Regions from separate parts of the Lysinibacillus sp. NPDC096418 genome, predicted to be linked through region 1. Evidence: riboswitches for the same ligand, from Rfam matches in the RefSeq annotation. Region 1 holds a riboswitch; the other holds the start of a gene.
The links. A riboswitch is a leader RNA that binds a small molecule or an ion and turns the genes downstream of it on or off. The one in region 1 is predicted to bind FMN.

Region 1 (7,648 bases):
CCGCAGAAAAATGAACATACTCATTTTAAGTTGTATTTTACTTTTAACTACCCTTCTTGCTGGCATTAATTTTTATGTAGCCAAAAAGAATCTATTAGAAAGTGCGGATACTAAACTATTATCCGACATACAATTAAGTTACCAGTATTTAGATGCAAAAATACCTGGTGAATGGAAAATCGTTGATGATCAATTGTATAAAGGCGATATCAAAATGGTTGAGAATTTCGAAGTTGCCGACAAGGTAGGTGAGTTAACAAACGGGAATGCCGTATCTATATTTCAATACGACACAAGGATTAGTACGAATATTATAGACAACGGCGAACGTGCAATGAATACAAAAGTGTCAGACGAAGTAGCCACTGTTGTCTTGGAGCAAAAAAAGAGATTTATTGGTTCTGCAAACGTTTTAGGAAAACAACATCAAGGAGCATATGATCCTATTATCAATAGCCAAGGCGAAGTAATTGGGGTATGGGCTACAGCTGTCCCAACAGCGCCTTATATCAATATTGCAACAAAATCAGCAATTGAGAATATTGCAATTTCATTAGGTATTGCCATTCTAATCATCGTTTGCATAAGCATTTTCTTGCAACGACAAATTATTACACCTATCAATATACTCAAAACAAATGCAGCAGAATTAGCCAATTTAAATCTAAATACAAAGATTTTAAACGCAAAAGGCCACGACGAAATTGCTGATTTAGCCCATGCATTTAGAAATATGAAAGACCGCTTGACGGAGACGATGACAATGGTAGCTGGTAGCTCCAATCAAATCGCAAATTCTTCTAAATTGTTAGCTGAGTCCTCTCACCAAACAAGTGAAGCAGCAAACCAAATTGCCCTGACAATGAATGATGTGGCAGTTGGTACTACGACTCAATCCGATCAGTCCGAGCGAATTGTAACGATGATGCAGCATACGATTAAAGAAGTAACTCTTAGCTTAAAAAAAGCAGAAGAAACCTTAAAAAGCGCTGTAGACTCCACTCATATCGCACGTAAAGGGGAAGAAGCCATTACCGAAGCCATTAAACATTTAAGTACTGTCACACATACGGTTTCTTATGCTACAGACTCCATTCAAAAGTTAGGAAAACGTTCTGAGGAAATCGGTGGTATCATTACAGTCATTACTGGAATTGCCGACCAAACTAATTTACTTGCCTTAAATGCCGCAATTGAAGCAGCCCGAGCTGGTGATCAAGGGAAAGGATTTGCAGTTGTAGCATCAGAGGTTCGCCAACTTGCGGAACAATCTAGCCTAGCTTCTGGACAAATTACAAATCTAATCAACGACATCCAGGCAGAAACATCTGTAACGGTTCGAACAATGGAAAGCAACCTACTCGCTGTAGAAGAACAGGTTACGATTATTAATAAAGGTGGCTCTGCTTTAAAAGAAATCGTGGAAAAAGTAGTAGCAACAGAAGAAGGTGTTGAGCAAATGAAATCCGCATTCAGTAATGTAAATACAAATTCATTGAATGTTCAGCAGGCGATTCAAGACATTTCACGCATTATTGAAGACTCAGCAGCTGCTACAGAAGAAATAGCCGCAACCTCTGAAGAACAATATGCTACAGTTGCAGAAATTACACAGAGCTCTGATGAATTAGCGACAATAGCCGATAACTTACGCACCGAAGTGAACAAATTCCAATTCTAAGCAGTTAGCGAAAGGTTCTATTATATGACGAATGAAAAGTGAGGGACAATATAAGATGGATCAAAAAAAGATTGCGGTAAAAATCGATACAAGAGCAGACTATATTTCAATAGCGTTTACCGGTGAATTAGAGTACGGAATTATTGAAGATGTAAAAAAAGAACTACAAGCTCAAAGTTTCGAAACAGAGCATGGATTTATTATCGACATGCAAAAAGTAACAAATATCGATAGTACTGGTTTCGGTATGATTGTCAATTTCGCAAAAAAGGTATCGGTTAACAAGAAAAAGATTGTCATTATTGTTGTTGATGATTTCATTCGAAATTTATTTGCCATTTCGCAATGCGATAAAGTATTCCCGATTATGACAAATGAGGAAGATGCAAAACAAGTCATAAAAGGCGATTGGTCTGGAGAATTATCATTAAGTGAGTATTAATACTACTGACTTTAGCTTTAGGAATATACTATTAATCATTTAAAAAAAGCAGTGCATATTAGAATTCTAATATGCACTGCTTCTTTTTAATATTGTAATAGCATATTGAACAACACGACAATAATAACTAGCGGCACGAAAGACGCCATGAGTACACGGTAAGTAGAATAAAAGCCTTGTCCCATATTACTACCTACCAATAATTCTGTTTTTACAAACTCTTTATTCACCACGTATGTAATAAAAATCGAAATAAATAGGTTACCAAGCGGCAGCATTAAATTCGACACTAAAAAGTCTGTCGCATCAAATATGCTTCTTCCGAAAATCAATACATTTGCTAATACACTCGATGATAACGCTGCCGGAATTGCAGCGATGAATACCACAACGCCAAGTAGCATCGTTAACTTCGCTCGTGACATGTTCCACTTTTTAATAAACGCAGCTACAATAATTTCATACAAACTAAACGATGATGTTAGTGTCGCAAATAAGAAAAGTAATAAAAATAACGCCAAGAACAATTCTCCAAAAGGCATTTGACTAAATGCAGCTGGTAACACCATAAATAGTAGCCCTGGTCCAGCAGCTGGTTCTAAATCAAAAGCAAACACAACCGGGAAGATTGCTAGGCCTGCTAAAAACGACACCAGTACCGTTAGCGAAACTACTGAAACCGCCGAATTCACCAAACTCACATCCTTTTTCAAGTATGAGCTATAGGTTACTAAACATGAGAATCCCACTGCTAAACCGAAGAAAGATTGCCCTAACGCTTCTAGTATTGCTCGACCTGTAATATGCGTAAAATCAGGCCATAAAAAGAATTTAACACCCTCCATCGCTCCATCTAACGTAAGCGCACGTACTACTAGTACGATAAAAATAATAAATAATAATGGCATCATCCATTTACTCATCTTTTCAATGCCATTCTGCACACCTAACGAAATTACTATGACATTCGCAAGCGTGAATATAGCAAGGCCGGCTAATGTAATCAACGGCGTGCCAATTATTTTAGCGAACAATGCATTCGGGTCAACAGCAGGATCGATAATACTTCCTGCCACACCAAGACCACTGTATATAAAAATCCAACCGCCTACCACACTATAAAAAGTTAGTAGTAGGAAACAACCAAGGACACCCATACGACCAACCCAAGCCCAAGCCGGTTTATCAGGAGCAACTTTTTTATATGCTGTCACTGCTTCTGATTGTGTGCCACGTCCTAAAATATATTCAGATAACAACATCGGTAAACCAATTAATAGTGTAAACAAGACGAAGATCAGAAAAAATGCTCCGCCCCCACTTTGCCCCGTGACGTAAGGTAGCTTCCAAATCGCACCAAGTCCGATTGCTGCCCCCGCCGAGGCTAAAATAAATCCTAACTTACTAGACCATTGCCCATTTTTCTCACTCATCTAATCAAACTCCTCAACTCTCTATACTCACTCTCATTCTACATGAAAAAACACAACTAAAAAACCCCTGAGTGCGAATGCTCCCAGGGATTAACATATTATTTTGATAAATACATCTTACGTTGTTGCTCTACCCACTTACGCATTGTTGTATATAAAAACGCCATAATGAACGTAATCAATACACCTTTTACAAGGTTGAATGGTAGAATACCCGCGACGATCATAGTATATAACGAATCTCCAACAACCGGTTCCATCCCTAAGAAGTACGTATACATTGGTAAGATTAAAACATAGTTTAATATACTCATCCCAATAGCCATCGTAATAGTTCCTAAGATTAAACCACTTACAAGACCAATCATTGATTTAAATCGATTAAAAATAAATGTTACTGGTAAAATAAATAAAATCCCTGTCGCAAAGTTTGCGATATGACCAACTGGTACTCCTGTTGGTGTGCCTGAGAAAACCCAGTCTAGGACATTTTTAAATAATTCTACTAAAATACCTGCCATAGGTCCCATTGTGATTGCCGCCATAAGTGCAGGCATATCACTGAAATCCACTTCTAAAAAAGCTGGAAATGGTGGAATTGGGAAATTAAAAAGCATTAGTAAAAACGAAATACTACTGAGCATGCCAATCGTAATAAACGATTGTAGTTTGACATTTTTCTTCATTGAAAAGCTCTCTCCTCTTTGCTGATTCAATCTTGCAAGAAGAAAGGCAACGACACTATCGATTCCTGTTAACGAAAAAAACCCTATGCAAAAAGCATAAGGGAGAATAGGCATGATTAAAAAACGCCATTTATAGCCATTTTTTTGCGCAAACTGTGTAAAAATATACACTTAAAAAAACGTCCACACACAGCTATAATTCGTAACAACGAATGACGATCGTACCTCCATCTTCTCCCATCCAGACTGTAACTGTCGGCCTTGGAATTACACCAAGTCAGCCATGCAAAAAAATTTGCACAGGTCGCGGGCTAAAGAGTAGTATTGTAAATTTTCGAGTTTGTGTAGTTTTAGACTATACAAGCAATTTACGACTCTATTACCGCCGGTCGGGATTTTCACCCTGCCCCGAAGATGAATCAATATTATTTTTTATCTTACAACTTTACTATAATGAATTATGAGTAAAAAGTAAATACTTCCGCTCTAAAATTATTCCAATTTATTTACTATGCATTAAATACCATTCTATACTTACAAAAAAACAGCTACCCTAAATGGATAGCTGCTCCTATACTACTGCATATATTGTTTATTAGCTCCCATTGGCATCGGCAAATACTCGTTAAAATTAAATCCTTCCCAGCTGTCTTGTACTAGATTTTCAAGACGTAATTGTTGATCAAAGCTTGCTGCTGTCAACATCATTGCTTCCACTAACTGTGTTGCCTGGACCGCACCTAGTACGGTTAAATCTAACGGAGTATCAAACGTCACAATAACACCATCTTTTGCCTCTGTCACAGCAAAAGTCACCTTTTCTGGTACAACTGGCACATAAATATCATCCTTTTTTAGATGCATTCCCTGAAGTGCTTCTGTCACTGTTTCAAATGTTTCCCTGAAATTCGGTGATAAATATTCTACACCGTTCTTTTCTTTGAGCAAGTAATAATTGTAGTGATTAACTATCCCTGTCATTTGTATCGGTTCACTCGGTTCACCAACCTGTGAAAACTCGTATGCTTTCCCCTCAGCTGTTTTCACCGCGACCTCTTTATAATCTGAGAATGTATCTTTTAATGAACCTGTGTACATGTTCACTGTTGCCGAGGCTCCATCATACTCATTTTCCTCTGGTAATACGTGTACAAGCGTCTCTCCCTGCTCTTTTAGCTCTCCCTTATACGGATGATACTCTGCAAATCCCATTGCCTCTTCATCAATTTGCGGTGCATACTTTTCATATAATTGGAGGGTAGTTGGCTTTACATCACCAAAATCAGCTACGACACGCTCATTAGGTATAACAAAAGTAACCGGTACACTTTCTGCAGCGCTACTGGCTAAACCAATGCGCAATGCTGTAGCTTCCGTTAAATCCTCTTCATAAACAGATGTACGTAGTGACATCATGCGTGTATCATTAACAAAAGCATCCTTGTCCATCAAAGCATTTGCTTTTTCAACACTCTCTGCTTCGTCAGTTTGCACAGTTGAATAGCTTTCGGCTTTTATACTTTCCTTATCTCCTGTTGAATTATTATTCATTATCATACCGACAAGTAATGTGAGTACAAAAACTGAAGCGATACTTATAAAAACAGGTATTTTACTATTCTTACGGCTTCTTTTCGCCACGACAGCCCTTTCCTCTTGGATGGAAGCGGTCTGTTGACGTTGCTCTTGTGGTATTTCTATTGGTTCTATCGGTTCGTCTATCGCTGCCTGCAAATGCGTATTATCTTGTAGACGAGCATCTGCCAGCAGGCGGTTTAATACATCTTCTTTTGATCTGGAATCAGGAAGCTTCGGGGCGTTTTTCATTAAATTTTCTAGTTGGTCACCATCGAAATCTTTATGAGTCATTGCCACTTCGCCTCCTTCTCTCTCTCATGTTGTAACTGTTCTCGTAAAACTTTAATTGCACGAAATTGAGTCGTTTTCACTTTCGCCTCAGTCCAATCAAGTATTTGCGCAGTTTCTGATATCGATAACTCTTGGAAAAAGCGCATTACAATGACCATTTTTTGATCCCCAGTACAATTTTCAAGTGCCGCCTCTAATTGTTGGAATTCATCACTTAGTAATAGAGTATCTTCTGGTGATGGAGTGGATGAACGTAACTGTTCTGTTTCCCAGTCAAAATAATCTAATGAATGTTTTTGGCGTACCGCTTGCTTTCTGAAATGGTCAATTGCTACGTTTTTTGCTATTGCAAAAAGCCATGTTTTTTCACTACTTTTCCCCGTAAATTGATCGTATGATCGAAGTACACGAACATATACTTCATGCGATAAATCCTCTGCAAGCAAGCGATTTTTCACTAGATAAATAAGGAACTGGAATACATCTTGGTGGTAAGCATCGTATAATCGATGGAACACGGAGTCATTCACAGCACTCCACCTCCGTTCTCATAGTATTTGTCGTCTAACATCCATATAAGTTACATACCTTATTCAAAAGGTAAATAAAACGTAAATGTCGTGCCTTCTCCCACCACACTATCGACCATAATATTACCCGAGTGTGCCTTGACGATATTTCGAGCAATAGCAAGCCCAAGACCTGTACCACCTTTTGAGCGAGTACGTGCCTTATCTGCCTTATAGAAACGTTCAAAGACATACGGTAAATCTTCTTGAGGAATACCATGTCCAGTATCTTGCACCGAAATTTTTGCAAATGTAGGCTCTTGCTCAACTTTTACCGTTACAGAACCCGTATCGGTATGACGAAGTGCATTATCTACTAAATTCGTTAATACTTGCTCAATGCGATCCTCATCAATACTAATAACGGCATCTGCATCAAACTCACTGTCAAACACTAGCTGTACATGCTTTTCCTTCGCTACTTGCGCGAATTTTTGTGTAATACGTTCGAATGTTGAGTTAATCGGTAATTCGTCTTTATAAAGCGTCATATGCCCCGATTCCATACGCGCTAGATCGAGCAAGTCTGTCACTAGACGGCCCATTCGCTTGGACTCATCATAAATAATTTTCGTAATTTCGTTCCGTTCCTCTTGATCTTGAATAAAATCATCCATAAGTGCCTCAGAGTAGCCCTGTAGCATCGAGATAGGCGTACGTAGCTCATGAGATACATTAGCAATAAAGTCTGAACGAAGCTTCTCTAAGCGATGTTGCTCCGTCATATCACGGATAACCGCAACCGCCCCACGAATCAATTCTCCGCTATATAGAGGACTAATCGTAAATGTATAATAATTGCCGTCCATTTCAATTTCCTCTTCTAGCTTATCTTCAAACATTAAGACGTGGTCGAGCATATGGTACAACTCTGGTGGAATTGGCTGTTTACTTTGTGAGCCCTTATTGACAAACCACTTTTGCATTAAACGCTCTGCTGGTGGATTGCTCAGTAAAATTGTGCGATC
Region 2 (7,648 bases), on a different contig from region 1:
CTGTACCAAGTCCAATAATTGCGTCATATTTCTTTGTTTCAGCAAGTTGTTTGGCTATGAACGGTACTTCAAAAGCACCTGGCACCCATGCAACATCAATATTATCTTCATCCACGTCGTGACGTTTTAGCCCATCTAGTGCTCCATTTAATAGCTTACTTGTTATAAATTCATTAAAACGCCCTACTACCACCGCAATTTTCAAGTCTGTTCCGATTAATTGTGCTTCAAATGTTTTTCCCATAATGAATTCTCCCCTTTTACACTGTTAATTTTTTTACTACTTCAATTTGTTTACGTCGATATGTGGCTAATGCCTCAATAGAGATCATTTTTAAGTTGTGCTTTGCAGCGTACGTTACTAGCTCATCAAATCGCAACATCTCACCATTGTCGCCCATAATCTCACAGATAATGCCTGCTGGATCGCTATCGCAAAGCTTAGCTAAATCGACCGTCGCCTCCGTGTGCCCTCTTCGTTCCAAGACACCATTATCTTTTGCAATGAGTGGAAACACATGCCCTGGTCTACGGAAATTAGCCGCTTCCACTTGTGGATCTAGCATTTTACGAATCGTTAATGCCCTCTCGTAGGCACTAATTCCTGTAGTTGTATCCTCATGATCTATACTAACGGTGAATGCCGTTTGGTGATTGTCAGTATTATTTTCGACCATAGGATGAAGTGCTAATTTTTGTGCCAGCTGTTGCGAAATGGGTGTACAAATTAGACCCTTACCATATGTAGCCATAAAGTTAATCGTTTCAGGTGTCACATACTTGGCTAACGCGAGTAGGTCGCCTTCATTTTCACGGTCCTCATCATCTACCACGACAATTATTTTCCCTTGTTTCAAATCCTCTAATGCTTCTTCAACTGTATTTAGCAAAATTAAAGCCCCCTTAAAATCCGTGTTGTGTTAAATAATCCTTCGTAATAGTCGAAGTTGCTTGCCCACGTTGTAATTGATTAACAATGTATTTGCCGACCAAATCCGTTTCAATATTAACAAGGGCACCCTCATTTTTCATACCTAATATCGTTTCCTTGTACGTGTGCGGAATGAGCGATACCGTTACACTGCTTTTTTCAACGGTGAATAGCGTCAGACTAGTACCATCAATGGTAATCGAGCCTTTTGGAATACAGTAGCTCGTCAATTCTTCTCCTACCTCAATATCAATGTACACCGCATTGGCCATAGGTCGTTTACGCAAAATTTTGCCTACTCCATCTACATGCCCAGATACAAAATGTCCACCAAACCGTCCATTCGCAGACATTGCACGCTCTAAATTCACAGCATCTCCCACTGCAAGCTGCTGTAAGTTTGTTGCCTTTACCGTTTCAGGCATCACATCCATCGTCAGCTCTCGCTCATTAAAATGCGTCACCGTCAAACAAACTCCATTGACCGCAATACTATCACCTAGCTTGACATCTGCAGTTATCATAGGTGATGCAACCGTGATTTTCATGCTTTGCCTATTTTTTTGTAACGCTTTTACTGCACCAACATCTTCTACAATCCCCGTAAACATTCTGTCACCTGCTTTCTATTTGACTTTTATCCACTACTTCAGCTGCCCTATCCGTCAGTTCAATGATGCTATCCGTCTCACCTCATTTCTAATTCAAAACACATAAAAAGCCCCTTACATGTAAGGGGCTTGGGAGGTTATGTAAAAGAGACGTAAACAAATAAACCTTATGGATACAAAAAATTTCCACAGGCTACCATCTCAATTGTTCTTCTCCCATCCAGACTATAACTGTCGGTTTTGGATTTGCACCAAATCAGCTTTCGCTCACGGACTTTGAATTACTTCATCACCGCCGATTGGGAATTTCACCCTACCCCGAAGAACATACGAAAATATTCATTTTCAGCTAAATAAAAAACTCCCCAACGTAGGCGATGGGAAGTAGGTTTGAAAAAAGCGTACACAAATAGACCTTTTAAATTCAGACAAATTTAAAAAGATTACACTTTAATCCTTCTCCCATCCAGACTATAACTGTCGGTTTTGGATTCGCACCAAATCAGCTTTCGCTCACGGACTTTGAATTGCTTCATCACCGCCGATTGGGATTTTCACCCTACCCCGAAGGAAATTCTATTTAACTAGCACTAACGATAACATTATTTAATAATATTATCCACTAATACTTTTTCATACTCCTTAATTTAATGAATACCCATCTGAGATAGTATATGCGCCTTTTGATGTAAGACGTTATTTCCATGGCGTACATGTAAAAAATGAATGTCTAACTTACTTTTGAACGCTTGAACTGTTTGATAATATGTCTTACGCGCACCTTGAGTTTGCTCCTTCTCCTGATTTATGATAATTCCCTCACAATCGTAAATAATATGAACCGTTTTCATACCATTACTGTATGCCCACTCTAACGCGCGTAAACAGGCCATTAATTCAGCACCGATATTATGTAGTTTATTGAACTCCTCATCAAAAACATAGCCAAACGTTTTAAATAACGGCTCCGTCCTCATCGGTGCAAAACCAATGACTCCATACTTCCCACGACTATTTTTGTAACTGCCATCAATATAGATGACTACTTCTGTATTTTGTTTAGACTCTTTCTTTATTTTATTGGTAAACGTTTCTTTTGGTTTAGTTGATTTTAATGAATTCACAGAAGATATCTTATTGGTTTCTAGCCATTGATAGGCCGTTTTTTCACATGAAAACTTTTTTCCAATCGTCTTTTTCTTGCCTTTTACTCTATTTAGATATTCATGAAATGTGAGCACAATTCCCGAAAACTCTGGACCAAAGACGGCATATATAGACTTCTTCTCTACTGTCAATTAAAAACCCCCAACCTCAATAAAATACTAACAATCCATTTACCTATATTATATGACTTTAAACATGTCCATCATGCCTGGTTACAGCCAAATAGTTAAGTATTTACATTGAACAAACGCAAAAAAACAGCCAATCCATGGTAAAATACCGTGAACTGGCTGTTTGTTCTTACTTATTTGCTTCATATACTTTCAATAACTTACCTTTGATTGTCGTTTTCTTCATGTTTTTCAAGACTATCGGCCCTTTATTGTTTAGTATTTCTACGTAAGTAAATGTATCTGTAATTGTAATGATGCCGATATCCTCAGCTGTTACACCACTTATTTTGGCAATTGTTCCAACGAAATCTACAGCTCTCAGCTTCTTTTTCTTACCACCATTAAAATAGAGCTTCATGATTTGCTCGTTAAGCTTTTCACTTTTGGCCTTTTTCAATGCCGGTTCAATATCCATTTTCGCTTCAAAAGCTGCTTTCTTTTGCGAAGCCTCTTCTTCAGTTGGTGCTAATTTGTTAGGAATTTTAAAGCCAATATAGTCTTCAATTTCACTTAAAAAACGATCTTCAAATGGTGTTACAAGTGTGATGGCTTTCCCTTGCAGTCCTGCTCGTCCCGTTCTTCCCGTACGATGAACGTAACTTTCTTTCTCTAATGGCAAATCATAGTTGATGACATGCGTAATATTATCAATATCAATACCGCGAGCAGCTACATCTGTGGCAACCAGATAGCGGAAATCGCCTCTTTTAAAATCATTCATCACTTCAAGTCGTGCATCCTGTACCATTCCACCGTGAATTTTATCGCAGCTATAGCCAAAATTGATTAATTGCTCACACAATGTATCGACTCTATCCTTTGTGCGGCAAAAGATGATGCAGCTATCTGGATTTTCAACAATCGTGACGTTACGTAGCACAGATAGTTTTTGATCTTCTTCCACAACGTAAAGAGAGTGATCAATTTTATCAGTCGTCAATCCTGTTGCCTTTATCTCGACATCAGTCGGTGTTTTCATATACTTAAGCGCTAAATCTTTTACTTTTTCAGGCAATGTAGCTGAAAATAACATCGTCACACGATTTTGAGGTACTTGTTTAATAATAGATTCAACTTGCTCGATGAAGCCCATGTTCAGCATTTCGTCCGCCTCATCAATGACAAGATAACGAATTTTGTCTAAGACCAATGTGCCTCTTTCAATATGATCTAGCATGCGCCCTGGCGTACCAACAACGACATGTGTTTTTTGCTTTAGTTCTGTTTTTTGAATGGCAATTGGCTGTTTCCCATAAACCGCTGTTGCTTTAATGCGTTTGAATCTACCGATATTCGTAAAATCCTCTTTTACTTGAACAGCAAGTTCCCTTGTCGGTGTTAACACTAACGCTTGTGGTTTGTTTTCTAGCCAATCAACGGCTTCACAAATCGGTATCCCATAAGATGCCGTTTTCCCACTACCAGTTTGCGATTTTACAACAAGGTCCATTTTTTCTAATGCTAACGGAATGACCTTACTTTGAACTTCTGTTGGTTGTGTATATTCTAGTCGGTCCAGCGCCATTATGATGTCATTACTTAATGTATATTCCTTAAATCCATTTTTACTCATTACGAAGCCTCTTTTATATTCATTTTGTATCGAACTTGTTCCTAACACAGACTCCTATTATACATAGCACTGCAAATAATAACTACTCTCGAAGTTCTAATTACTAACAATGGGTAATTTTCAAAACAGTTATTTCCATTCTATTTATGTATATGAGCTTTCCGTAGACATATCGTAAGCCGCTACAAACACTACCTAGCAGTGTGGAAATATTAGTAACTACTATTATTATTTATTATCTATACATGTAAAGGCTTTTCGTGGAAACTATTATCAAGCATAATAAATAATACAGGACAAAAGCATGACCATTTCTTCAATCCATGCGTACCCTACTAAGATATGACGAAGATACAACTAAATCTTAAAGGAGTTCAATTATCCATGAAACATATCATTTTTGATTTTGATGGCACGCTAGCCGATTCTACACAAGTTTTTATGTCTACGTGGAATACGTTAGCGGATAAATATCAATATAAAAAGATAAAGCTTAATGAATTAGAATCGCTAAAAAAGTTATCCCTCACGGAGCGTAGTAAGTTATTTAACTTTCCGATGTATAAAATACCTATCATTATTCCTCAATTTTATCGGTTATTCCGTCAATCCATCAAGGAAATTCCCCTGATTGATGGTATGAAAGACTTGTTACAAGAACTTAAGATGAAGGGGCACACCATTACTATTATCTCTTCTAATGATCAAGAAAATATTTTAGAATTTTTAAAGTTGAACAAAATTGATACAGTTACAAATGTGATTTGCTCTAGTCATATTTTTGGCAAAGATAAAATCATTCATAAATACTTAAAAGATCAACAATTAAAGCCTTCTGAAGTGATATACGTTGGCGACGAACAACGTGATATTGTAGCTTGTAAGAAAGTCGGCGTCCCAATTATTTGGGTTAGCTGGGGGTACGATGCTATTGAAGTTGTGCGATCAGAAAAACCCGACTTCAAAGTGTACGCCCCTGCTGAAATTTTAGAGATTATTTAAATAAGAAGATTCCAGCAGCAGATAGCCTTCCCCTCTACTGTTGGAATCTTTTTTATGGTGTCTTCTTCAAAATTTCTTCATATCTCTCCGATGTCCTTACTTCCACCGTCAGAAAGTCTTTGCCGTAAATCGTCTTTATTAAAAAGGGAACATCGCTTGTATTTTGAAATCTGAAGTCCAATCCACCATACGAAACGGTTGCATCTCTTCCTTTAGGTACATAACCTATATCTAATGAATGGTGATGTCTTTCCACCATTTTGATAAATACCTGATCAACTGCGTTAAATAAGGTTGAGGACGTTTGACAAATCCCCCCCCCAATGCCCATCACTACTTTTTTATTGATGATTTCAGGCGCAGGTTGATAGCCGTTTGCCTCATCTCTCGGACCTACAACCGTATTAAAAGAGAATTGATCGCCACTGCCAACAATAACGTTATTAATAGCTTGTGCTGAAAGTTCTATGTTTTTATTTCTGCCAACATCTGCGGAGTTAAAATATGTTGTATAAGAAGCAACCACTACCTCTTCTAAGTGAGGAATGTCCTCAAAAGAATAACCGCTTTCTGTGACATACAAGGGCATTTCAACATTCCCGCCAGTTCCCGATACAGCGAGAATCTTCTCCACCAATTCACTTTCTTTTAAGAGAATCATTGGACTCCCTTTAATGATTTGTCCCTTTTCATCCATCCGATCTAGCACCATTCGCTGATCATAACCCGCTACTGTGCCAGTTCCTCTCGCTAGCTCTTTCGCTACTTGTTCAATTTTCTTTTTATACGTTTCAAAGTCCTCTCCATACCCTAAGTCTTGCGGGGATAACGTGTGTATGATTTCCAACGTATTTGGATCGACGATATTTACGACCTCTTGTGCATCTTCTTGTTCGTAGTTAACCGGCTTTTGTATTTCCTCAATTTGTTGTTCCAAGTCGGTTATTTTTTTCTCTAACGTTTGTTCTTTCTCTGATTTCTCCTGACATCCTGCCAATCCCATTGCACATATTAGCCAAAGTGTAGCTATCCATTTTTTCTTCACTTTCGAACACCTACCTCTAAGGTACTTCTTCAGACACATCTTATTCGTGTATACATAGTAGTGTGTTTATTTTCCTTCATTTTTATTTATGACTACCAACTTATTTACAAAATAAAACACGCTACAAAAGCTTAGATTCTCACTTTTGTAGCGTGTTAATTTTATAGATTGAGAGCTCTGTACATAAACGCCACGAATTGCGCGCGTGTCACTGGCTCATTTGGTCTGAAATTACCGTTGTCACCAAGTGCAATGCCGACATCTGCGAGTGCGGCAATATAGTCATAGCTCCAATGCGTTTTCGGAACGTCTTGGAAAGTACTTGTGCCACCTGGTGTGAGTCCAAATGCGAGGACAAGTATTTTCGCTAGTTGTGCTCGCGTTAGTGAATCACTTGGATTGAATGCACCGGTTGAACCGTCTATAACGCCTGCTTGCTGTAATCTTGTAATTGCCTCATAGTATGGATGACTCGTTGGCACATCACTAAACGATACGGCATCGCGTTTTGGTGTTAACTCGAAAGCACGGGCAAACATCACCGTAACGTGTTCGCGTTTGATTAGATCATTTGGTCGAAATGTGCCGTCTGGGTAGCCAGTAATAATGCCACGTTCCGCGATATCTTCAATCATGTCCTTTGCCCAGTTCGTTGAGATATCGCTGAATCGATAGCTTGGCGTTGGTTCTTCTGTTTTTTCAGGCTCTTCTGGCATTGGTGCTGGCTTTGTTGGCTCTATTGGTATTGGTGTTGGTTCTATTGGTATTGGTGTTGGTTCTATTGGTGCTGGTAGTTCTGGCTTTGGTGCTACTGGTGTTGGGCTTGGCTCCGGTGTCGGAACATAGCCACCGCCACCATTATCTGAACCGTTGCTCGTCTTATACTCAATTGATGCCACGTTTGAAATGCTTGAATTTCCCGCAGCATCACGATATTGCACATAGATCTTCTTTGGCCCAGCATTCCCTACTAAATCCCATTTTTTTGTGAGCGCTACTTCCTCCCACGCTGACCAAGTTAGCTCATCTGTAGAAAACCGCATTTCAGTGACTCCGCTTCCCCCGCCGTCAGATGAAGTCAGATTAAGTGTCACAGATTTGCTATTTGTAGTAGCCGAACCACTATTAATGACAATCGTTCCTGTG

Region 2: it holds a riboswitch for FMN, as region 1 does, so the genes downstream of both, ribE (riboflavin synthase) here and ACIQZG_RS12870 (ECF transporter S component) in region 1, are expected to answer to the same signal.

What each region holds. Positions count from the first base shown of each region.
Region 1 is NZ_JBIWEY010000015.1:33,907-41,554, forward strand. Features, by position in the region: gene ACIQZG_RS12855 (methyl-accepting chemotaxis protein) at 1-1,681, shown strand, start outside; gene ACIQZG_RS12860 (STAS domain-containing protein) at 1,737-2,123, shown strand; gene ACIQZG_RS12865 (sodium-dependent transporter) at 2,210-3,556, opposite strand; gene ACIQZG_RS12870 (ECF transporter S component) at 3,655-4,242, opposite strand; FMN riboswitch at 4,468-4,662, opposite strand; gene ACIQZG_RS12875 (RNA polymerase subunit sigma) at 4,819-6,111, opposite strand; gene sigX (RNA polymerase sigma factor SigX) at 6,108-6,641, opposite strand; gene ACIQZG_RS12885 (ATP-binding protein) at 6,701-7,648, opposite strand, start outside.
Region 2 is NZ_JBIWEY010000016.1:56,694-64,341, reverse strand. Features, by position in the region: gene ribH (6,7-dimethyl-8-ribityllumazine synthase) at 1-244, opposite strand, end outside; gene ribB (3,4-dihydroxy-2-butanone-4-phosphate synthase) at 261-890, opposite strand; gene ribE (riboflavin synthase) at 904-1,542, opposite strand; FMN riboswitch at 1,747-1,872, opposite strand; FMN riboswitch at 1,993-2,118, opposite strand; gene ACIQZG_RS13440 (reverse transcriptase-like protein) at 2,190-2,840, opposite strand; gene ACIQZG_RS13435 (DEAD/DEAH box helicase) at 3,010-4,455, opposite strand; gene ACIQZG_RS13430 (HAD-IA family hydrolase) at 4,840-5,457, shown strand; gene ACIQZG_RS13425 (VanW family protein) at 5,510-6,502, opposite strand; gene ACIQZG_RS13420 (S-layer homology domain-containing protein) at 6,664-7,648, opposite strand, start outside.